DNA from 3 places in the Pseudomonas berkeleyensis genome. Region 3 is predicted to be linked to each of the others. Evidence: predicted binding sites of a transcription regulator. Region 3 holds the regulator's gene; each other region holds the start of a gene.
What was found. The regulator sigma-54, encoded in region 3, starts transcription at its own class of promoters, with help from an activator protein. The targets are predictions, from matches to a motif close to ANTGGCATNNANNTTGCTNT.
Positions count from the first base shown of each region.

Region 1 (7,374 bases), 2.5 Mb from region 3:
TCAGTACTTATCTGGCCTTGCGTCTGGCCGATACGGTGGATGGTCTGTGGGTCGGTGCGCTGATGGCGGCCAACTATTTCGGTCTGGTGCTCGGCGGCAAGCTGGGGCATCGGCTGATCGGTCGGGTAGGGCACATTCGCGCCTATGTTGCCTGCGCCGGGGTGGTCACCGCCGCGGTGCTTGGTCACGGTCTGGTGGAGTGGCTGCCGTTCTGGCTGTTCCTGCGCATGCTGGTAGGCCTGGGCATGATGTGCCAGTACATGGTGATCGAGAGCTGGCTCAACGAGCAGGCTGAAGCGAAGCAGCGTGGCCTGGTGTTTAGTGGGTATATGGCAGCGTCCTACCTGGGGCTGATTCTCGGGCAACTGACCCTGGTGGTGCATCCGACGCTGGGGCTGGAGTTGCTGATGCTGGTCGCCCTGTGCTTTGCCCTGTGCCTGGTGCCCGTGGCGCTGACGCGACGTCTGCACCCGGCGCCTTTGCATCCGGCGCCGCTGGAGCTGCGCTTCTTCCTCAGTCGTGTGCCGTTGTCGCTGACCACGATTTCGGTGGCCGGTCTGCTGATCGGCTCTTTCTATGGTCTGGCGCCCTTGTACGCCACGCGTATGGGCCTTTCCACCGAAGAGGTGGGCCTGTTCATGGGTAGCTGCATTCTGGCAGGTCTGCTGGTGCAGTGGCCGTTGGGCTGGCTGTCGGATCGTCATGACCGCGTACGCCTGATCCGCGGCTGTGCGGTATTGCTGCTGCTGGCAGCGCTGCCGCTGGCTGCGTTGCCCGAGGTTTTCCTGGGGTTGCTGATCGTCGTCGGTTTTCTGGTCAGCCTGATGCAGTTCAGCCTATACCCGCTGGCGGTGGCACTGGCCAATGACCATGTCGAGCCGGAGCGACGCGTATCGCTGACCGCCATGCTACTGGTCACCTTTGGCGTAGGTGCCTGCATTGGCCCGCTGCTGACGGGCGTGTTGATGCGCTTCTACGGGGCCAACATGCTGTACGTGTTCGTTTGCGTCTGCGCGTTGATCCTGATCTGGCGAATTCGCCCCGAAGTGGTCACCCACCTGCATCAGGTGGATGATGCGCCGCTGCAGCACATGGCCATGCCGGGTAATGTCACCAGCTCACCGCTGGTCGCGGCGCTCGATCCGCGGGTCGACGAGCAAACGGTGCAGGAACAGATGCAAGAACCGGCCGCAGCGGCAGCCGAGGTCAACGAGCAGAACGAGCAAGAGTCACGGGCAGCCCAATAGCGGCTGCCGCGCTGTTTCAGAAGGGGCCGTCGCTCTCGGTGCGGCGTGCTTCACGCTGCAGCTGATAGACGAAGCGCTCGACCTGGCGTTGCTCCAGGCCATTCATGCGGTGGAAGCGGGTGCCGACGAAGGTCATGTCGACCTTGTCTTCGTATTGCACATGGCGCAGTTCCACGGCGCAGGTCATCGCGCCGAAGGGCAGTTGCGCGGTGAGGCGCTCGTGTACCTGACCGTTGCTCAATTGCTGGGTGAGGTTGCCGGCGAAACGCAGCTTGCAGCCGGTGGCGGAAATATCCAGCAGGTGACCGGGAATGGGTTCGCGCAGTTTGTCGCCATTGAGCACGACCTTGACCAGGTCGCTTTGCTTGAGTGGTGCACGAAACGCACTACGGCGCTGGTGGTAAATCACTTCCTGCGGTAGCGGCGCCCAGTAGCAGGGGGCGCCTTCGAACTCGCCTGGCTGTACGTCGTGCTCGCAGCTCCAGGCCACGCGTACACCATCGCGGAACGCTTCGACCTTGAAACCCTCGCCTTGCTTGAAGAAGCGTTCGCCATCGTTCGGGATGATTTCATCGAGGGCGATGCGAGCCCGATCGCGGTCGATCTCTACCAGGTAGCTCTGAAAACGCTGGCTGCGATCCTTAAACTGGATCACCAGCGGATCATGGTTCTGTTGCAATTGGCGCAGGGTGGCAATGATCTCCACGGGTGCCTTGAGCACCTTTGGCGGCTGGGGGCCGCTCTCGTCGTTGAACGCGCTGGACACAGTTCGGAACTCTCCGAGTCAAAAGACTACAACGGCACTAGCATACTGGCTAAGTGCCTGCATGTCCCTGTGCTTTTCGCTTGTCGGTAGGGGGCTCAGGCCTGACTGAGTGGCCTCTGCTGCGCGATTCTAGCGGCACTGCCACGACTGTCATAGAGGCCAGGCGTTTCGCCGCCGCGCAGAATGCCGAGAACGCTGCGCACCGATGCCTGGTTGGCGCGCACCAGGCGGCCATTGCGCAGATTGGCTTCCTGGCAGCGTTGCAGCAGGTTGGACAGTTCTTCGCTGCGAGCCAGCAACTGCTCACCCTGGGTGGAGTTCGCTGCCAGGGCGCTCAGTCCGTCACGATCTGCGCTCAGACCAGCGCTCTGCAGCAGGCGGCTGCGTTCGTTGCCATGCTGCTGAAGCAGGGCAAGCAGGGGTTGTTTGTCATTGAGCAGGCCGTCGAGACGCGGCAGATCACGTTCGCTCAGGGCCTGGAATTCGGCGTCGATCAGCTCAAGCAGTTGCTCGGCGGTGCCGATATCGGTGGTGAACAGGTCAAGCAGGGCTGTGTCGTGCATGGCGGGCTCTTGGGGGTCGGGCGTCCAACACCCCCAGCGCAGCCCTGGGACTAGCGCTGGGATTCGAAGTCGAGCAGTTTCTGAGCGACGCGTTTGCTGTCGACCTGATAGCTGCCGTCAGCGATGGCCTGTTTCAATTGGGCCACACGCTCCTTGTTGACGATTGGCTGATCGCTCAGCTTTTCGCTGATTTTCTGCAACTGTTGTGCCTCACGGCTCAGTTGCACGGATTCACCGCTTTTTGCGGTGGTTTGTTCATCGCTGCCGGTGACAGGCGCTTTGTTCGGCTGTGCCGACTCGCTGCGATTGCCAGCCTGAGTCGAGCCGGTACGTCCCGCATTGGCGGGCGTATTGGCGTTGTTCAGCCGGTTGAAGTCGATGACCATGATGCAAAACCTCAGACGATATGGTGGACGCTTGCCAAGCTTTTCGGCCACTGCCGAGAAAACTTTAGGGCTAATTTCATGCGTCAGAAAACAGTGTAGGTGATCGCCAAGCCATTACGTTACAAGAAACATGCCTATATGGACACTTCCACCTGTCCCGGGCCGACCACGCGGGCACGAATCACCCGTTGCGAGCGCAGGTTGCGGACATTGATCTGCTGACCAGGAGCACCGTCCGTCAGGGCTTCACCCGGCATGCGCACGTTCACGGTGGTGCCGCGCGCGCTGATGACCACCTGATCGCCGCGGCGCACCACCTCGGCGATTTGCAGATGGTTGGGGGCCAGAACCTGGTCTCCACCTAACTGCCGCGTCAATTTCTTGCCGATTGCCTGTGCTGGGTCGGTCAGGAAGTTCTGACCGAGCTGCCCCACATCGCGTTCCACCAAGCTCAGATCCGCCGCTTTGACTACGCTCATGCGCTTGAGTGGGCGGGTGAGTACGACGACCGCACGGTACAGGCGTACCTCGCCAGGTACGAATACGGTCCAGGGGGCGCTGCCGTCGCAACGTACGCGGGTGGTGACGCGGCCCAGGGGCTGCGCCGGGCTTTCCAGCGTCGTCGTCAGTGGTTGATCGCAAAGCGGTAGACGCAACCGCGGGTCGAGACGATTGACGCGAATCTCATGGCGGCCCTGGATTTCGCTACGCTGTAGATATTCAGTGGTCGCCTGCTCAAGAAAGGCTTCGGTGGCGCCGATAAGCTGTTCGGTGCTGGTAAAGGTCGCCGCCGCGGTACCGCTGTAGCCGATTGCCGGCAAAGCGAGTAAAACGGGCAAAGGGGCAAGGCACTTTGCCAGTAGCTGACGGAATGATGACGTTCTTGGCTTCATGACCAATGCAAAGCAAGCCCCGTGCCGCCTGCTAGGCTGCTAGGGGTAGGCGTTACTAGACAAGAAGGAGTCCGGGCATGGCCGGGTTGATGGATTCGGTTAACCAGCGCACTCAGCTGGTAGGGCAGAACCGTTTGGAGTTGTTGTTGTTCCGCCTGGAAGGCCCACAGCTTTATGGCATCAACGTATTCAAGGTGAAGGAGGTGCTGCAGTGCCCCAACCTCACCATCATGCCCAAATCCAGTCGGGTCGTGCGGGGGGTCGCCAATATCCGTGGCGGTACCATCCCGATTCTCGACCTGTCCATCGCCACGGGGCGGGCACCGCTGGAAGATCTGAAGACCAGCTTCGTGATCATCACCGAGTACAACACCAAGGTTCAGGGCTTTTTGGTGCGTTCGGTGGAGCGCATCGTCAACATGAACTGGGAAGAGATCCATCCGCCACCCAAGGGCACTGGGCGCGATCATTACCTGACCGCGGTCACGCGGCTCGACCAGCAACTGGTCGAGATCATCGACGTGGAGAAGATTCTGGCCGAGGTGGCGCCCACCTCCGAAGTGATCTCCGCAGGCGTCATCGATGATCAGGTGCAGAGTCAGGCGGTGACCAAGCATGTGCTGATCGTCGATGACTCCTCGGTGGCGCGCAAGCAGGTGTCGCGCTGCCTGCAGACCGTCGGTGTTGAGGTGACCGCCCTGAACGATGGGCGTGAGGCGCTCACTTTCCTCAAGAAAATGGCGGATGAGGGGCGTTATCCCGACAAGGAACTGCTGATGCTGATTTCCGACATCGAGATGCCGGAAATGGACGGTTATACCCTGACTACGGAGATTCGTAGCGATCCACGCATGCAGAAGCTGCATATCCTCCTGCATACTTCGCTTTCCGGTGTGTTCAACCAGGCAATGGTGAAGAAGGTCGGCGCTGACGACTTCCTCGCCAAGTTCAAGCCAGATGATCTGGCAGCGCGCGTGGTCGATCGTATCCGGGTATCGGATGGGGGCTGAAGGGGCGACCTTCGGCGAACGTTATGGTAGGTGAGGCGGCACTAGTGTCTTCAGGTAATTTGGATTTCGAGCAGTTCCGGACTTTCCTGGAAAAGGCCTGCGGTATTTTGCTTGGTAGCAACAAGCAGTACCTGGTCTCCAGCCGTCTGAACAAGCTGATGGAACAGAACGGCATCAAGACCCTGGGTGAGCTGGTGCAGCGCATGCAAAGCCAGCCGCGCGGAGGGCTGCGTGAGCAGGTCGTCGATGCCATGACCACCAACGAGACCCTGTGGTTTCGCGACACCTACCCCTTCGAGGTGCTCAAGAGCCGTGTGCTGCCGGAGTTGATCAAGGCCTATCCGGCCCAGCGCCTGCGCATCTGGTCGGCGGCATGCTCGTCCGGTCAGGAGCCTTACTCCTTGTCGATGTCCATCGACGAGTTCGAGCGCACCAACCTCGGTCAGCTCAAGGCCGGTGTGCAGATCGTTGCCACCGACCTTTCGCCATCCATGCTCAGCAATTGCAAATCCGGTGAATACGACAGCCTGGCGATGGGCCGTGGCCTGTCCCAGGAGCGTCTGCAGCGTTACTTCGATCCCAAGGCGCCTGGGCGCTGGCAGGTCAAGGCGCCGATCAAGAGTCGCGTCGAGTTTCGTCCGCTCAACCTGCTCGACAGTTATGCGGCGCTGGGCAAGTTCGACATCGTGTTCTGCCGCAACGTACTGATCTACTTCTCGGCTGAAGTGAAGAAGGACATCCTCACGCGCATTCATGCCACCCTCAAGCCGGGCGGCTATCTGTTCCTCGGGGCTTCCGAGGCGCTCAATGGCCTGCCGGAGAAGTACCAGATGGTGCAGTGCAGCCCAGGGATCATCTACAAGGCCAAATAGGCGCAAGGCATGTTTGGTACAGCAACGGGAGGCCTTTGGCCTCCCGTTTGCGTTTCCAGAGCTGGAAATGACGGTTCGGTTGCACGTGACCGGTTGGGTAGGGTGCGCTGTGCGCACCAGCGATCCGACGGGGCTGAAGAGCCGGTGCGCATGGCGCACCCTAGGGTTCGGCGGGGCGGCAATCTGCCCGGCAGGCTTTGCCGCTTGATTGCCAACAGGCGGAAAGCCATTGCCGCATTGCCGCTTTTTCCGCTTCTATTTCTTCTTAATCCATTGATTTTATTGAATTAAATAAGTTGGCACAGCCTTTGCTGAATAGCTTGCAACAGTGACCACATGGCCTCAGCGGCAAAGGTTCGGAACATGAGCATCAACTTCGGCAGAGCACTCGGCATCCATGAGCAGGCACTCGGCTTTCGCGCCCAGCGTGCCGAGGTGTTGGCCAACAACATCGCCAACGCCGATACCCCGAACTACAAGGCCCGCGATCTGGATTTCGCCAGCGTACTGGCCGAGCAGAGCAGCCGTATGCAGCGCGGCGGAGTTTCTCTCAACCGTACTGACAGCCGCCACATTCCGGCCGATGGCGTGAAGACGGGTGACGCTGAGCTGCCATACCGTACGCCCTTCCACGCGTCGCTGGATCAGAACAGCGTCGATCTGCAGATCGAGCAATCGAACTATGCCGAGAACTCCGTGCAGTTCCAGGCCAGCTTCACCTTCCTCAATAGCAAATTCAAAGGGCTGACCACCGCCCTGCGCGGCGAATAAGGAGCGCGACCATGTCCCTTGCCAGTGTCTTCAATATCGCCGGAACCGGCATGAGCGCCCAGAGCACTCGCCTGAACACCATTTCCAGCAACATCGCCAACGCCGAGACCGTGTCGTCGAGCCTGGATCAGACCTACCGCGCCCGTCATCCGGTGTTCGCCACCGTATTCCAGCAGGCACAAGGTGGCGACCGTGGTTCTTTGTTTGCCGAGCAGGATGAAGCAGGGCGCGGTGTGCAGGTGCTCGGTGTGATCGAGGATCAGAGCAGCCTGATGCCGCGCTACGAGCCGGATCATCCGATGGCTAACGCCGATGGCTACGTCTACTACCCGAACGTCAACGTGGTCGAGGAGATGGCCGACATGATTTCCGCCAGTCGCGCCTTCCAAACCAACGTGGAAATGATGAATACCGCCAAACAGATGCTGCAGCGCGTGCTGACCCTGGGTCAGTAAGACGAGACGAGGAAATCAGGTCATGAGCACCGTAAATGGCAGCAGTTCGGTACTGGATCAGTACCAGATCAAGCAGGATGCGCCGAAAAACAACAACCTCGGCAAGAACGAGTTTCTCAACCTGCTGGTGGCCCAACTCAACAACCAGAACCCGCTGGAGCCGCAGGGCAATGGTGAGTTCATCGCCCAGCTGGCGCAGTTCAGCCAGGTGGAAGGGATCGAGAAGCTCAACACCAGCATGGGCTCGATGCTTTCCAGCTTCCAGTCTTCCCAGGCACTGCAGGCGTCTTCGCTGGTCGGCCGCAAGGTGATCGTGCCGAGCGAGAAGGCGGTGGTCGACACCAGTGAGAGCTTCAAGGCCAGCACCATCCTGCCGGTCAGCAGCAGCAACGTGTACGTCAACGTCTATGA
Region 1 covers NZ_CP059139.1:2,090,037-2,097,410, forward strand. Annotated here, with positions in the region: gene HS968_RS09760 (MFS transporter) at 1-1,247, shown strand, start outside; gene HS968_RS09765 (flagellar brake protein) at 1,264-2,013, opposite strand; gene HS968_RS09770 (flagella synthesis protein FlgN) at 2,109-2,576, opposite strand; gene flgM (flagellar biosynthesis anti-sigma factor FlgM) at 2,627-2,962, opposite strand; gene flgA (flagellar basal body P-ring formation chaperone FlgA) at 3,097-3,855, opposite strand; gene HS968_RS09785 (chemotaxis protein CheV) at 3,933-4,865, shown strand; gene cheR (protein-glutamate O-methyltransferase CheR) at 4,910-5,737, shown strand; gene flgB (flagellar basal body rod protein FlgB) at 6,101-6,508, shown strand; gene flgC (flagellar basal body rod protein FlgC) at 6,520-6,963, shown strand; gene flgD (flagellar hook assembly protein FlgD) at 6,986-7,374, shown strand, end outside.
Region 1: flgB (flagellar basal body rod protein FlgB) is a predicted target of sigma-54. The motif match lies at 6,033-6,052, and genes of this name have one in related genera.

Region 2 (7,374 bases), 530 kb from region 3:
AGCACGCCGAAGATCTTGAAGCGCTCCTTGCCCTGTAGACGGCGATGCTCGTTGGCGCCGCGAAAGTCGCTCTTGGTCGGCGACACGGTGAAGTCCAGCCCCAGCTCCCACAGGGTGTCGCCAGCCGCCTGGTCGGCGAAGGGATACATCTCGGAATTGTCGTAGGGGAAGAACAGCAGGTAGCTCTCCACCCGCAGCCAGTCCAGCGCGGTGAAGGCGCAGGGGATGATGCCCAGGCCCTTGCCCTTCTCCAGGATGCCGTCCCAGATCGCTGGCGCGTCGGCGGCCTTGCAGAAGATCTCGTAGCCGCGTTCGCCGGTGTAGCCGGTGCGCGAGATCATCACCGGGCGGTCGAAGAGCTTGGTCTGCAGGTGATGGAAGTACGGCAGTTCGCGAATGCCCGGCACGTGCTCGGCGAGAAAGTCCACCGCCAGCGGGCCTTGCAGCGACAGGTCATGCAGATCGTCATCGAACAAAACCGCCACCTGGCGGCCCTGAGCCGAACGCACCAGCATCTCGTAACCGTTGCCGGAACCGTGCACCACCATGAAGGCGTTGGGGCCGGTGCGGTAGATCACGCAGTCGTCGACGAACTTGCCGGCCTCATTGAGCATGGTGGCGTAGACGCTCTTGCCCGGATAGACCTTGGAGATGTCGCGACTGGTGGCGTACTCCAGCAGGCTCTCGGCATGCGGGCCGACGTAGTGCACCTTCTTCAGCCCGGACACATCCATCAGCCCGGCACGGGTGCGGATCGCCTCGTGCTCGTCGGCCAGGTCGCTGGAATAGGTCCAGGCGGTGCCCATGCCGCTCCAGTCCTCAAGTTTGGAACCCAGTGCGCGGTGACGCTCGGCAAGGGCGGAAATACGCCAGGAATTGGCCATGTCAGTTTCTCCTGTTGTTCGTCGTTGAGCCTGCGCACGCAGGCTGGTGTCTGTCTCCCCTCTCCCACTTGTGGGAGAGGGGCCGGGGAAGAGGGATCTCGGTGGTGGTCAGGCAGCCTTGGCCTGCGGGTCGAACTGGCGCAGCCAATCCACCACGGTCTGGCGGTAGCGGGTCAGGCCTTTGTAGTCGGCGATCTCGTCCGGCAGGTCGCGTAATACGCGGTGCAGGCGGCAGGCCCAGGCCGGGTTGCTGGCCAGCTCCTCGAGACTGATCAGGTAGGTGCGGATGCCGAACAGCAGCGCATTGCTGCGCGGCAGGCGTGGCATGAACTGCAGCTCGACGCGCAGGTGCACCAGGCGTGCAACGTTCTCCGGCGTCACCAGGCCGCGCTCATGGCCCCATTCGTGGAAGGTCTCCGAGGAGGTGTCCATGCGCGGGTTGATGGTCATGGTCCAGTTCAGGCGGCGCACCGGATGGCCGACCTGGATGTTCAGCAGGTACTTCAGCGCGCGGTCGAACACACCGAGCTGGTGTGCCACGCCCGGTACCGGCGCATGCCACTGCTTGAAGCTCATGCCGGCGTCGAACTTGATCGACCAGTCCGCCGGACAGGTGACCATGCCGGCGTCCATGAACAGGTCGCCGTCGCGCTGATCGAGCACAGCGAAGTCGCCCTGCGCCTGGCGCGTGATGTACTCCAGCGGCTCGAACGGCAGCGTGCTGGCATCGCCGAAGGTGAAGCGCTGCTCGATGCCCAGCGGGCGGTTGATCCACAGCCACTGATCGCCGTCACGCTCGAGAGCGAAATGCTCGGGGTAGTCGGCGGCCAGGTGTTCCATCAGCATTTCCAGGGTGTCCCATGCGGCCTGGGCCATGTGCGGCATCACCAGGCAGCGCTGCGGATCCTTCTCCAATACGCAGGCACGCTCGGCCATCTCCGAGACATAGTGCTCGTCGATGTCGAACCAGTGCTCGAACACCGAGCCCGGCTCGCGCGGCGTGGCGGGCTCGATGTTGACCGAGTACATGTAGCTGTCCTCGGGAAACGGGAAGGGAAAACGGGCGATGGCCTGCGGGCTGTTGCTGAAGGTGAAATCGTCCCGGTAGGTTTCCAACGGTTTCATCACGAGGGGCATGGCGGAATCCTCAGAGGTCGAGCAGCAGCGTGCCGGAGCAGCCGCCGCGGGAAACACAGGGCATCAGTGCGGCACCGCGCTGTTGCTCATCCAGATAGTGATCACGGTGCTCCACCTCGCCGCTCAGATAGCGCGTGGTGCATTGCCCGCACACCCCGCCCCGGCACAGGTTGGGCACCTCCACACCGGCAGCCTCCAGCGCTTCGAGCAGGCTGTGGTCGCCCGGCACCTGCAGGCGCTGGCCACTGCGCGCCAGCTCGACGGTGAACGGCTGGCCCGGTTCGGGCGCGGCGAAGGCTTCCCAGTGCAGGCGCCCGGCCGACCAGCCGTGGACGCTGGCAAGCAACTTGAGTTCATCGAGCAGACGCTGCGGACCGCAGACGTAGAGGTGGCTGCCAAGCGGCTTGGCGGCGAACAGATCGGCGCAGGACAGGCGCTGGCCGGCAGCGGCGTCGTAGCCATGGAAGCGCTCGCCCAGGCGCTCGCGCAGCTCGTCGGCGTAGGCGTCGGTCAGGCCGCTGCGGTAGGCGTAGTGCAATTCGAACGAAGCGTCTTGCGCCTCTAGCTCAGCCAGGTAGGCCATGAACGGCGTGATGCCGATGCCACCGGCCACCAGGATGTGGTGACGGGCCTGCGAATGCAGGGCGAACAGGTTGCTCGGCACACCGATCTGCAAACGGTCGCCGACCCGCACCTGCTCGTGCAGATAGCGCGAGCCACCGCGCGAAGCGTCCTGCAGACGCACGGCGATGCGGTACACGCCGGTCTCGCGCGGATCGCCCAACAGCGAATAGGCATTGCGCAGGGTGCGCCCTTCGATGGGCAACACCACCTGGACATGGCTACCGCAGGAAAAGCCCGGCAGGCTGCCATCGAGAGCGGCGAAGGTGAATTCACGCACCACCGGGGTCACTTGGCGTACATCGGTGACCTGAACGTCGATCATCGCGCTCATGGCTGCACCGCCTTGGCATAGGGACTGTCCGGGTCGACGCATACGCCCATGTAGGCGCCTAGGCGCTGGGAGAAATGTTCGCGCACGAACAGCTTCACCCGGCACTGGCCACAGGTGCACTCGCCTTCGCTGCCGATATCCTGGAAATGCCCGCAATGCACGCAATACAGGCGGCGTCGCGCGCCCTGCTTGAACAGTTCGATCTCATCGCCGAGCAGGCCGGCGTGGCGTGCCAGGCGGTACACATGCCAGAGAAAGCTTTCATCGCCACAGACGTACAGCCGGGTGCCGGCCTGGGCCTTCTCCAGCAGCATCTGCAGGCGCAGGTACAACGCCTCGATGCTGGGCAGGCTCTCCTGATCGGCACTGGCCGGCAACGTCTCGCTCAGGCACAGCAGTAGAGTCGGCACCGGGTGGTCGAGCAGCGCGGCAGCGGCACTGGCCTGCTGGGCGACCACGAGGCGGCGAGTGGCCGGTTGCCGGGACGCCTCGGTGGCATAACGTGGGGTACTGAACAGGGGTTCGGTACTGGATGCGGTCATCGGAAACCCTCCCGGGTGAGAGCAAGGCGATGGTCGGTTGGCCTCCAGAGAAAATTCCCTGAGAGAACTTTTTGTTCTCATGGAGAAAGCACGGACTGTGCCATTTTCGTCATCCCGCGCCAGCGTGGGCGCCGGCCCCGGTGGCCATCCCGCAAGCCGGCAAAGACTGCACAAGCGCGGGGCAAAGCGCGCCACTGCGGCGCATCAGGGGGATTTTTGAACAGAGGGTTTGAGGGGTGAAGAAGCGGTGGTGCTGGGCTGGAAATGGACTGGCGGACTGTTCGCTGCGCTACGAGCGACCGGCGTTCCGGTTCGCCCTACGCCACTATCCGCTCTGGAGCAGTGCGCCATTGAGGCAGGGAGCCGTTGCCAGGTGAAACGGCAATAGCCCCTGCGCAAGCATCAATTGGAGTACTTGTAGCCCACCTCGCCATGTGCAGCGAGATCCAGGCCGTCGATCTCCTGTTCTTCGTCCACACGCAGCCCACCGCAGAACAGCGCCGCGACCTTGAACGCCACCCAACTGGTCAGCGCCGAGAAGAGGATGCTGAACAGCAGCGCGCCGGCATTGATCTGCAATTGATCGAGCAGGCCACGCTCGCCGGTGAAACCCTGCCCGCCCAGTTCGCTCAGGGCGAACACCGGGGTCAACAGACCACCGAGGATGCCGGCCACGCCATGCACACAGAACACGTCGAAGGCATCGTCCAGGCCCATGGCGGGCTTGAGCTTCTCCACCGCCCAGACGCACACCGGCGCGGCGATCAGGCCCAACACGATGGCGCCCATGGGCCCGACGTAGCCACAGGCCGGGGTGATCGCCACCAGCCCGGCGATGGCGCCGGACACCGCGCCGAACAGGCTCGGCTTGCCGCGATGCACACCCTCGACCAGCATCCAGGCCAGTGCCCCGGCGCAGCTGGCGAGCATGGTGTTGACCATCACCAGCATGGCGAAACCACTGGCCGCAAGCGCGCAACCGCCACAGAAGCCGAGCCAGCCGACCCACAGCAGGCCACCGCCGATGAAGGTCATGGTCATGTTGTGCGGAGCCAGCGCCGACGTGCCGTAGTCACGCCGCCGACCGATCAGCCAGGCGCCGACCAGCGAGGCGATGCCCACGTTCAGGTGCACCACGTTGCCACCGGCGAAATCCTGCACGCCTAGATTGAACACCCAGCCACCGCCCCAGGCCATGTGCGCCATGGGGATGTAGTTGAGCGTCAGCCAGACCGCCATGAACAGCATCACCGCCGAGAACTTCATGCGCTCGGCGAAGGCGCCGACGATGATCGCCGGGGTGATCGCGGCGAACAGCAGCATGAACAGGAAGTACAGGTATTCGGGGATGGTACCGACCACGGAGTCGGTGCCCACGCCCTTGAGGAACAGCTTGTCCAACCCGCCGATCAGCGACTGCCAAGAACCACCGTCGGTGAAGCACAGGCTGTAGCCGTAGATGGCGAAGAGCACCGACATCAGCGAGGCGGTGCAGAACACCTGCATGAGGATCGACAGCACGTTCTTGCCACGCGCCATGCCGCCATAGAACAGCGCCAGGCCAGGCAGGGTCATCAGCAGCACCACCAGCGAGCAGAGCGCCACGAACGCCGTGTCACCACTGTTGATCACGGGTGTCTCGGCCGCCTGCACGGCCGCACTGCCCAACAACGGAACAAGCCCCAACACCATACGACTACGGGTCATCGACTACAGCCTCCAATCAGAGAGCCGTGCTGCGCGGCTTATCGCGTGGCATCGGCATACGAGACCCTGCCGGACAATATATCCTGACAGGAATTTTTATTTCCCCTCAGGCATAGCAATCCCCTTGCCAACTTGAAATATCCGATTACAAATAAATAAGTGAAATAAAAACAGACGGTTAAAAAAGCCATACTGGCTCACTCGGACACTCGCCGACAGCGAGTCTCACCGTCTTGGTGCAGGGAAGGAAAACAACGGCTCGGCTCTGGAGGGCACCTCTAAAAACTACCTGCGTTGCCATCGCGGCGTTAAAAACAGGCTCGTGCGCGAGTCCGATCAAAATGCTCATTTACAGCGCGTAAACTGCGCTTTTTCGCCTGTTTTTGCCTTGCGCTGGCTGCCTCGCCTACGTTTTTAAGAGGTGCCCTGGAGAGGCTAAAAATACCGCCACCCCCTCCCCAGCCATCGAGTAGCGGCGTAATAATGGCGCACCCTTGCAAGCAAGCAGCAGAGCGCCACCATCCCGACAGGTGCATGCGATTGCCCCCAACAGAATGTGTCACGAAGAAGCACAGGAATCCGGCACGATGAGCGCCTCAGAGTCAGGCATCGCCTCCTCCAGACAATCGGCCTGGGTGATTCCCGCCGCCCTGCAGACGGCTTACCAGCATTACGTCGTCCAGCACCATGGGCGCTTCCTGCTGGCGATCAACTTCATCGCCATGATCGCCTACGATCTCTACGTCTTCGCCGATGCGCTGTTGATCCCCGACATGGCGCTGGAGTCCCTGCTGTTGCGTGGCGGCATGAGCCTGGTCGGACTGGTCAACATCTACCTGGTGTTCTGGCGGTATCGCAACGTGCTGCTGATGGACATGCTGATGCCGGTGCACGACATCATCTCCACCATCGCCTGGTTCGAACTGCTCAAGCGCAGCAGCTCACCCGATGTGCCCACCTTCGTCTACGCCTCGGTGGTGTTCATCATCCTGGCCAACCTGGGGGCGCGCTACAGCTTCCGTGGCATCCTCGCCTGCTCCGCCGCGATCTCGGGGATCATCCTGTATAACCAGTGGCTGCTGCACGATGGCCAGAGCAAGCCGGTGCTGGTGTTCAGCATCGCCTACTTGCCGGTGCTGCTGTTCAGCCTGTTCATCAGTTGGACCAACATCAATGGCGTGCGCCGGGCCTTTCTCGATGATCAGGAAAAGCAGCGCCAGCGTGATGAACTGGCGGCGCTCAACCTGCGCCTGGCCAGGCAAGCCAGTACCGATGCCCTGACCGACATCGGCAACCGCCGCGCTTTCGACCTCGCCCTGGAGGAGAACTGGCAACAGATGCAGCGCAATGGCCGGCCCTTCTCCCTGCTGTTGCTGGACATCGACTTCTTCAAGCCCTTCAACGACCACTACGGCCACCAGGTCGGTGACCAGTGCCTGTGCGAGGTCGCTCGTTGCATCAGCGCCGGCCTGCGTCAGGGCCAGGGCAATGTCTACCGCTATGGTGGCGAAGAGTTCGTCGTGCTGCTGCAGATCACCGATGTCGGAGAGCTGAACGCCCTGGCCGAGCGCTTGCGCGAGCAGGTGGCCAACCTCGCCATCGAGCATCAATACCGCCCCGATGGGCTGAATCGCCTAACCATCAGCATCGGCGCCTGTACCACCCAGGCAGCGGGCGTGCAGCAGGCACGTGATCTCTTCGCCCAGTGCGACCGTCTGCTCTACCAAGCCAAGCAGCAGGGCCGCAACCAGGTGTGCAGCCAGTTGCTGCATGCCCTGCGGGCCTGACCACCCTTTCGGCAGCCACGCAGCCGACAAAACGACGATTCGTTGCTGCCGGTCAAAGGCCGTCCGGCGATTCTCTCTACTCTAGCCTTCGAGCCCTGGCTGCCGCGCCCATGCACGCGGCGGACATGCCTGTGCACTCATCGCCGTTCGCGGATTGAATTAAAGAAACCCGCCGAACGAACGATGATCTGTTCACGCACCGTGCTCAAGAATGCGCCCCTGACCGATGCCGGCAACAACAACCCGTGACCCGGGTCGGCCAACGGCTCATGGCGCGCAACCACCACCTTGAAGCAGCCGCTGCAACGAAGTGCAACCGAAGGGACGCCAAGATCCCTGACCGCCCAAACCGCCACTGGCCA
Region 2 covers NZ_CP059139.1:4,076,275-4,083,648, forward strand. Annotated here, with positions in the region: gene HS968_RS18925 (aminomethyltransferase family protein) at 1-884, opposite strand, end outside; gene HS968_RS18930 (heme-dependent oxidative N-demethylase family protein) at 993-2,021, opposite strand; gene HS968_RS18935 (PDR/VanB family oxidoreductase) at 2,032-2,976, opposite strand; gene HS968_RS18940 (dimethylamine monooxygenase subunit DmmA family protein) at 2,973-3,518, opposite strand; gene HS968_RS18945 (ammonium transporter) at 3,921-5,225, opposite strand; gene HS968_RS18950 (GGDEF domain-containing protein) at 5,813-7,012, shown strand.
Region 2: HS968_RS18945 (ammonium transporter) is a predicted target of sigma-54. The motif match lies at 5,338-5,357, and genes of this name have one in related genera.

Region 3 (7,374 bases):
TCGGTGGCCGACAACATCATGGCCATTCTCGAGACGCGCAAGGATCTTGATCGCGCCGGCCGTCAGGCGGAGTTGGAAAGCCTGCTGCAGGAATTCCACATCCACCACATTGCCGATAGCCTCGGCATGAGCCTGTCCGGCGGTGAACGCCGCCGTGTGGAAATCGCCCGCGCCCTGGCGACCAATCCCAAGTTCATCCTGCTCGACGAACCCTTCGCAGGTGTCGACCCGATCTCCGTGGGCGACATCAAGCAGATCATCCATCACCTCAAGACCAAGGGCATCGGCATCCTGATCACCGATCACAATGTGCGCGAAACCCTGGATATCTGCGAAACGGCTTACATCGTCAACGACGGTCAACTGATCGCCGAAGGCGATGCCGAGACCATCCTCGCCAACCAGACGGTGAAAGAGGTTTACCTGGGGCACGAGTTCCGCCTGTAGGTCTGCGAGTATTTCACTACAGAAATATGGCAACCCCTAGGCAAAATCGACAACATCAGGCATATAATTTGCTTCCTGGCGGCGCTTCGGCGCCCTGATGTGGAAGGCGTAACTCGCCGGTAAATTAAGGTCTGCAATGAAACCATCGCTAGTCCTCAAGATGGGCCAGCAGCTGACGATGACCCCTCAGCTGCAACAGGCTATCCGCCTCCTCCAACTGTCCACCCTGGATCTGCAACAGGAAATCCAGGAGGCGCTGGAGTCCAACCCCATGCTCGAGCGCCAGGAAGAAGGCGACGACTTCGACAATAGCGACCCGATGGCCGACGGCGCCGAAAGCGCAACGCCCGCTACCCAGAGCAAGGAAGAGAGTTACCAGGAAACCGCTCCGACAGTGGACAACCTGGAAGAAGGCGATTGGGGCGAGCGTATTCCCAACGAGTTGCCGGTCGATACCGCCTGGGAAGACATTTACCAGACCAGCGCCAGCAGCCTGCCGAGCAATGACGACGATGAGTGGGATTTCACCACCCGCACCTCCAGCGGTGAAAGCCTGCAAAGCCACCTGCTCTGGCAACTCAACCTGGCGCCCATGTCGGACAAGGATCGGCTGATCGCTGCCACCCTGATCGACTGCATCAACAACGATGGCTACCTGGAGGAAACCCTCGAGGAAGTCACCGAATCCTTCGACCCCGAGCTGGATATCGAACTCGACGAAGTGGAAGTGGTGCTGCACCGCATCCAGCAGTTCGAGCCAGCGGGCATCGGTGCCCGCGACCTGCGTGAGTGCCTGCTGCTGCAACTGCGCCAGCTGCCTGCCAACACCCCGTGGCTGAACGAAACCCAGCGGGTGGTCAGCGACTACCTGGAAGTGCTCGGCAGCCGTGACTATGCCCAGTTGCTGCGGCGCATGAAGCTCAAGGAAGACGAGCTCAAGCAGGTCATCGACCTGATCCAGCGCCTCAACCCACGCCCGGGTTCGCAGATCGAATCCAGCGAACCGGAATACGTCGTGCCGGACGTCATCGTGCGCAAGCACAACGACCGCTGGCTGGTTGAGCTGAATCAGGAAGCCATGCCACGCCTGCGCGTCAACCCGCAGTATGCCGGCTTCGTCAAACGCGCCGACTCCAGCGCCGACAACACCTTCATGCGCAACCAGTTGCAGGAAGCACGCTGGTTCATCAAGAGCCTGCAGAGCCGCAACGAAACCCTGATGAAGGTCGCCACGCAGATCGTCGAGCACCAGCGCGGCTTCCTCGACTACGGCGACGAGGCGATGAAACCGCTGGTACTGCATGACATCGCCGAAGCGGTAGGCATGCACGAGTCGACCATTTCACGCGTTACCACGCAGAAATTCATGCATACCCCGCGTGGTATTTACGAGCTGAAATATTTCTTCTCCAGCCACGTCAGCACCTCCGAAGGCGGTGAATGCTCGTCCACCGCGATCCGCGCGATCATCAAAAAACTGGTTGCAGCAGAAAACGCGAAAAAGCCGTTGAGCGACAGCAAGATCGCTGGTTTACTGGAGGCACAAGGCATCCAAGTCGCCCGCAGGACGGTTGCCAAATACCGTGAATCCCTCGGTATAGCGCCCTCCAGCGAACGCAAGCGACTGATGTAGGCCAAGGAGGCGACCTGCCTCCAAGCCAACGTGTTCCGGTGGCGGATTCTCATGGAATCCGTCTCTTACACAAGGCAACAAGGAGAAAGCGGTATGCAAGTCAACATCAGTGGACATCAGCTGGATGTGACCGACGCCCTGCGTGACTATATCGGCGAGAAACTCGGCCGACTGGAACGTCACTTCGACAAGATCACCAATGTTCAGGTGACCATGGAGGTCGAAAAACTCAAGCAAAAGATCGAAGCCACCCTGCACATCGCTGGCGGCGAAGTCGTCGCCAACGCCGAGCACTCGGACATGTATGCAGCTATCGACCTGCTGGCCGATAAGCTCGACCGCCAACTCATCAAGCACAAGGAAAAGCAGCTCGACCGCCTGCAAGGCGCCACAGCCCGCTAACATCCATCCTTCATGATCCGACTTGAAAACATCCTGACCCCCGGCCGTTCCTTGGTGAACGCGCCGGGCGGCAGCAAAAAGCGCGTGCTCGAACAGATCGCCAACCTGATCGCGCGCGACCTGTCAGACCTGGATGCCCAGGATATCTTCGAAAGCCTGATTGCCCGCGAAAAGCTTGGCTCCACCGGCTTCGGCAACGGCATCGCCATTCCCCATTGTCGCCTGGAGGGATGCAGCGCACCGATCAGCGCGGTGCTGCACCTGGAAGCGGCCGTGGACTTCGACGCCATCGACGGCGCACCGGTCGACTTGCTGTTCGTCCTGCTGGTACCGCAGGCGGCAACCGACGCCCACCTCGAACTGCTACGCCAGATCGCCGGCATGCTCGAAAGCCAGCAGGTTCGTGAACGCCTGCGTCAGGCGGCGAACGGTGAAGAGCTCTACCGGCTGATAGTCGAGATTCAGAACGGTCAATGAGCATGCGCCTGATCATCGTCAGCGGTCGCTCCGGCTCGGGCAAGAGCACCGCCCTCGATGTGCTCGAGGACAATGGCTTTTACTGCATCGACAACCTGCCTGCCGGCCTGCTGCCGGATCTGGCCGAACGTTTTCTCCCGCACAGCGACATGCTGCTGCCGCAGGTAGCGGTCTCCATCGATGCCCGCAACCTGCTGAGCCAGTTGCGCCGCTTTCCCGAGCTGCTCGATGAAGTACGCAAACGCAACATCCGTTGCGACGTGTTGTACCTGGATGCCGAAGACGAAACCCTGCTCAAGCGCTTCTCGGAAACCCGCCGTCGCCACCCGCTGACCAATGACAATCGCTCATTGGCCGAAGCCATCGCCTACGAGAGCCAGTTGCTGGCGCCAATCACCGATCGTGCCGACCTGAAGATCGACACTACCCGCCTTAACCTCTACCAGCTGCGCGATACGTTGAAATTGCGCCTGCTCGGACAGACCCAGACGGGTACCGCCTTTCTCGTCGAATCCTTCGGTTTCAAACGCGGCATGCCGGTGGACGCCGACCTGGTATTCGATGCGCGCTGCCTGCCCAACCCCTACTGGAAACCCGAGTTGCGGGATTTTTCCGGGCTCGATCAACCGGTCATCGACTACCTCGCCGCGCAGCCGGAAGTGGAGGAGATGTACCAGGATATCCACGCCTATCTGGACAAGTGGCTGCCGCGTTTCGCTGCCAGCAACCGTGCCTACGTGACTATCGCCATTGGCTGCACGGGAGGCCATCACCGCTCGGTCTACCTGGCAAGCCGCCTGAGCGAAGCCCTGAAACAGTCATTGCAGAACGTCCAGGTTCGTCACCGCGACCTCAGTTAAGGAACCACAGCCGCGATGCCAGCCCGTGAAATCACCATCATCAACAAGCTCGGCCTGCATGCCCGTGCGGCAGCCAAGTTCGTCGGCGTTGCGAGCACCTATCCATGCCAGGTGCGCATCGGCCGCTCCCCGGAAAGCCTGGTGGACGGCAAGAGCATCATGGCGGTCATGATGCTCGCCGCCGGCAAAGGCACTGCCGTGCACCTGCATACCGAAGGTGCCCAGGAGCAGGAAGCGATGAACGCACTGGTCGGGCTGATCGAAAACTACTTCGACGAAGGGGAATAAAGCCGCTGGAAGCTTTTTAGCCAGCGGCGTCTATCGGCCTTCCCGCTTTTAAGGCGTAGGGTGGGCTTCAGCCCACCAAATTGGTGGCATTGTGCTGGTGCGACCTGGTGGGCTGAATTCCACCCTACGGTTCATACCTGCTCGTAGCCCTTTAGCTTCCAGCGCTTTCATCGGCTTTATCAGGCCAAGGCCGTATCCAGCACCATCATCAGACAAAAGCCGAACGCCACAGCCAGACTGGCATCGGCGCGGTGCCCATTGGCATGAGCCTCGGGAATGATCTCGTGGATCACGGCGAACAACATGGCCCCAGCAGCCAGCGCCAAGCCCCATGGCAACAGCACGTGCGACACGCCGACCAACCAGGCGCAGAGCACGGCGAATACCGGTTCCACCAATCCTGACGCAGCACCGATCAGAACAGCCTTGCCCCGCCCCATTCCCGCGCTGGCCAGCACCAGGGCGACGATCAGCCCCTCCGGTACGTCCTGCAGGGCGATGCCGATAGCCAGGCCATCGGCGCCACTCAGTCCCGCCCCTGCCGCTACGCCAACGGCCATGCCTTCGGGCACGTTGTGCAACATGATGGCAATGACGAACAGCAAAACCCCGGAGGCCAGGCCGTCCTGCGATCGATCAGACTCGCCGTGACGTTGTCGCTGCGCCAGCAGTCGGCCCAGCCCCAGCAGCGCCGCAGCTCCCAGCAACACACCGATACTGGCGAGCATGCCCGCGCTCCAGGGGCTGAAGCCCTGCTCGCTGGCGACCTCAAGCGCCGGTACCAACAGCGAAAACACTGTCGCTGCGAGCATCACGCCCCCGCCGAAGCCCAGCAACCGGCCGCGCCAACGCTCAGACAACTCGCCCATGAACAACACCGGCAAGGCACCGAGTGCCGTCCCGGTTGCGCATAGCAGGCCACCACGCAGCGCCCGCAACAGTTCAGGCTGCGCGTTCTGGTCGAGCATGACGAGCGCCTGGATGAGCAGCAACAGGCCGCCACACAGCAGAATCGTGCCACCGAGCAGATAGCGAAAAACCCGACCATGGAGGTCGGGCAAGGAAGTCAGCAAGGTTCGCATCCTGTTCACAATCCGCCTGTTCAGCTCAGGGCCTGTCGGTATCGGCGCGCCACTTCACGCCATTCGATGACATTGAAGAACGCGCCGATGTATTCCGGCCGGCGGTTCTGATAACGCAGGTAGTAGGCATGCTCCCAGACGTCGAGACCGAGAATCGGCGTATTGCCATGCATCAGCGGGCTGTCCTGATTGGCACTGCTTTCCACTACCAGCTTCTTCTCCGGCGTCACGCTGAGCCAGGCCCAGCCGCTGCCGAAGCGGGTCAGTGCAGCCTTGGTGAACAAATCCTTGAAAGCCGCGAACCCACCTAGTTCGGCATCGATGGCTGCCGCCAGTTCACCCTCTGGAAGCCCGCCACCGTGGGGCGACATCACCGTCCAGAACAGGCTGTGGTTGGCGTGCCCTCCCCCCTGGTTGATCAGGGCCGCATGCAAGCTCTGCGGCAAGGTGCTCAACTGGCCGAGCAGTTCCTCGACCGGCACCTCGACGTAGGGCGTTCCCTCCAGTGCTGCATTCAGGTTGTTGATATATGTTTGATGATGCTTGCTGTAGTGGATTTCCATGGTCTGCGCATCGATGTGCGGCTCCAGAGCATCGTATACGTATGGCAGTGCTGGCAGGCTATGAGGCATGAACGCTCTCCTTCAGTGATAGTGGCGGCCATGACTGGCCTGATTGTTCGCAGGGTGCTGCCAGGCATGACGCTGCGAAGCGCCAAGCAGACGATCGGTACGCGGGAAGGCACCGTGCTCGCTGATGAACTGCAGCAATTCCAGGTAGGTGCGACGGCTGTGATGCAGGGCAATTTCACGCAGGGCCTGCGGCTGCTGCATGTCGGCCAGGGTCTGCAGAAGGCGCTCATGGCTTGCACAGAGGTTCTCCGCAGCCTCCTCCGGCTGCCCCAGCGTCAGATGCAGGTCGGCCAGGTTGTGGTGCGAAATGACGAAAGCGGCAACCGCCATGTTGTGATCGGCCCAACGCCCGAACATTACCTGCGCCTCCGCCAGCGCCTGCAGATAAAGCTCGCGAGCCTGTACCCAATCGCCCTCGGAGAAACAGCGATTGCCCGTTTCGATGATGGTTTTCCAGTGCTCCATGACAGACCTCCTGATAGGAACCGAGCCACGCCATGCGGCATGCCGAGACCATCTCGAAAGCGCCTGCTATTGCGCGTTCGAGATGGACAAAGCCCCAGCGACATGACCGGAACTGAAGGGAAAACGGCTCAGAGGCCGCCTTCGGTGAGTTTTTCCGGATTCAGCAGTTGCTCGAGCTGCGCCCGCGACAGATCGGTGTGCTCCAGCGCCACCTCGATGATCGGCCGCCCTTCGCGATAGGCCTGCTTGGCGATCTCGGCGGCCTTGAGATAGCCGATGATCGGGTTAAGCGCCGTGACCAGGATCGGGTTGCGCTCCAGCGCTTCCTTGAGTTTGGGCTGGTTGACCTTGAAACTGGCGATGGCGCGATCGGCCAGTAGATGACTGACATTGGTCAGCAGCTGCATGCTGTACAGCAGGTTGTCAGCGATCAGCGGCAGCATCACGTTCAGCTCGAAGTTGCCGGACTGCCCGGCGATGGCGATGGTCGAGTCGTTGCCGATCACCTGCGCAGCGACCATGGCCGCCGCTTCGGGGATGACCGGATTGACCTTGCCCGGCATGATCGACGAGCCAGGCTGCAGCGCTTCCAGCTCGATCTCCGCCAGCCCCGCCAAAGGCCCCGAGTTCATCCAGCGCAGGTCGTTGGCTATCTTCATCAGCGACACAGCGGTGGTCTTGAGCTGCCCGGAGACCGCAACGGCAGTGTCCTGCGAGCCGATCAGCGCGAAGAAGTTGCTGCCGGGGGTGAACGGCACACCGCTCAGACCACTCAACTCCCGACAGAACTGTTCGGCAAAACGCGGATGGGCATTGACCCCGGTACCAACCGCGGTACCGCCCTGCGCCAGCGCCTGCAGGCTGGGCTGTAGCGCACGCAAGTGCTCGATGTTGGCCTGAATCTGCTGCCCCCAGCCGTCCAGCACCTGGCTCATGCGTACCGGCATGGCATCCATCAGGTGGGTACGGCCGGTCTTGACGTAAGGCTGCACCTCCAGCGATTTCTCGCACAACACCTTGAGCAGATGACCGAGTGCCGGCAGCAGACGCTCATGCAACTCGATGGCAGCACTGGCATGGATAGTGGT
Region 3 covers NZ_CP059139.1:4,603,756-4,611,129, forward strand. Annotated here, with positions in the region: gene lptB (LPS export ABC transporter ATP-binding protein) at 1-447, shown strand, start outside; gene HS968_RS21340 (RNA polymerase factor sigma-54) at 584-2,080, shown strand; gene hpf (ribosome hibernation-promoting factor, HPF/YfiA family) at 2,174-2,482, shown strand; gene ptsN (PTS IIA-like nitrogen regulatory protein PtsN) at 2,495-2,959, shown strand; gene rapZ (RNase adapter RapZ) at 2,962-3,819, shown strand; gene HS968_RS21360 (HPr family phosphocarrier protein) at 3,835-4,107, shown strand; gene HS968_RS21365 (ZIP family metal transporter) at 4,287-5,189, opposite strand; gene HS968_RS21370 (superoxide dismutase) at 5,210-5,821, opposite strand; gene HS968_RS21375 (hypothetical protein) at 5,834-6,286, opposite strand; gene HS968_RS21380 (class II fumarate hydratase) at 6,415-7,374, opposite strand, start outside.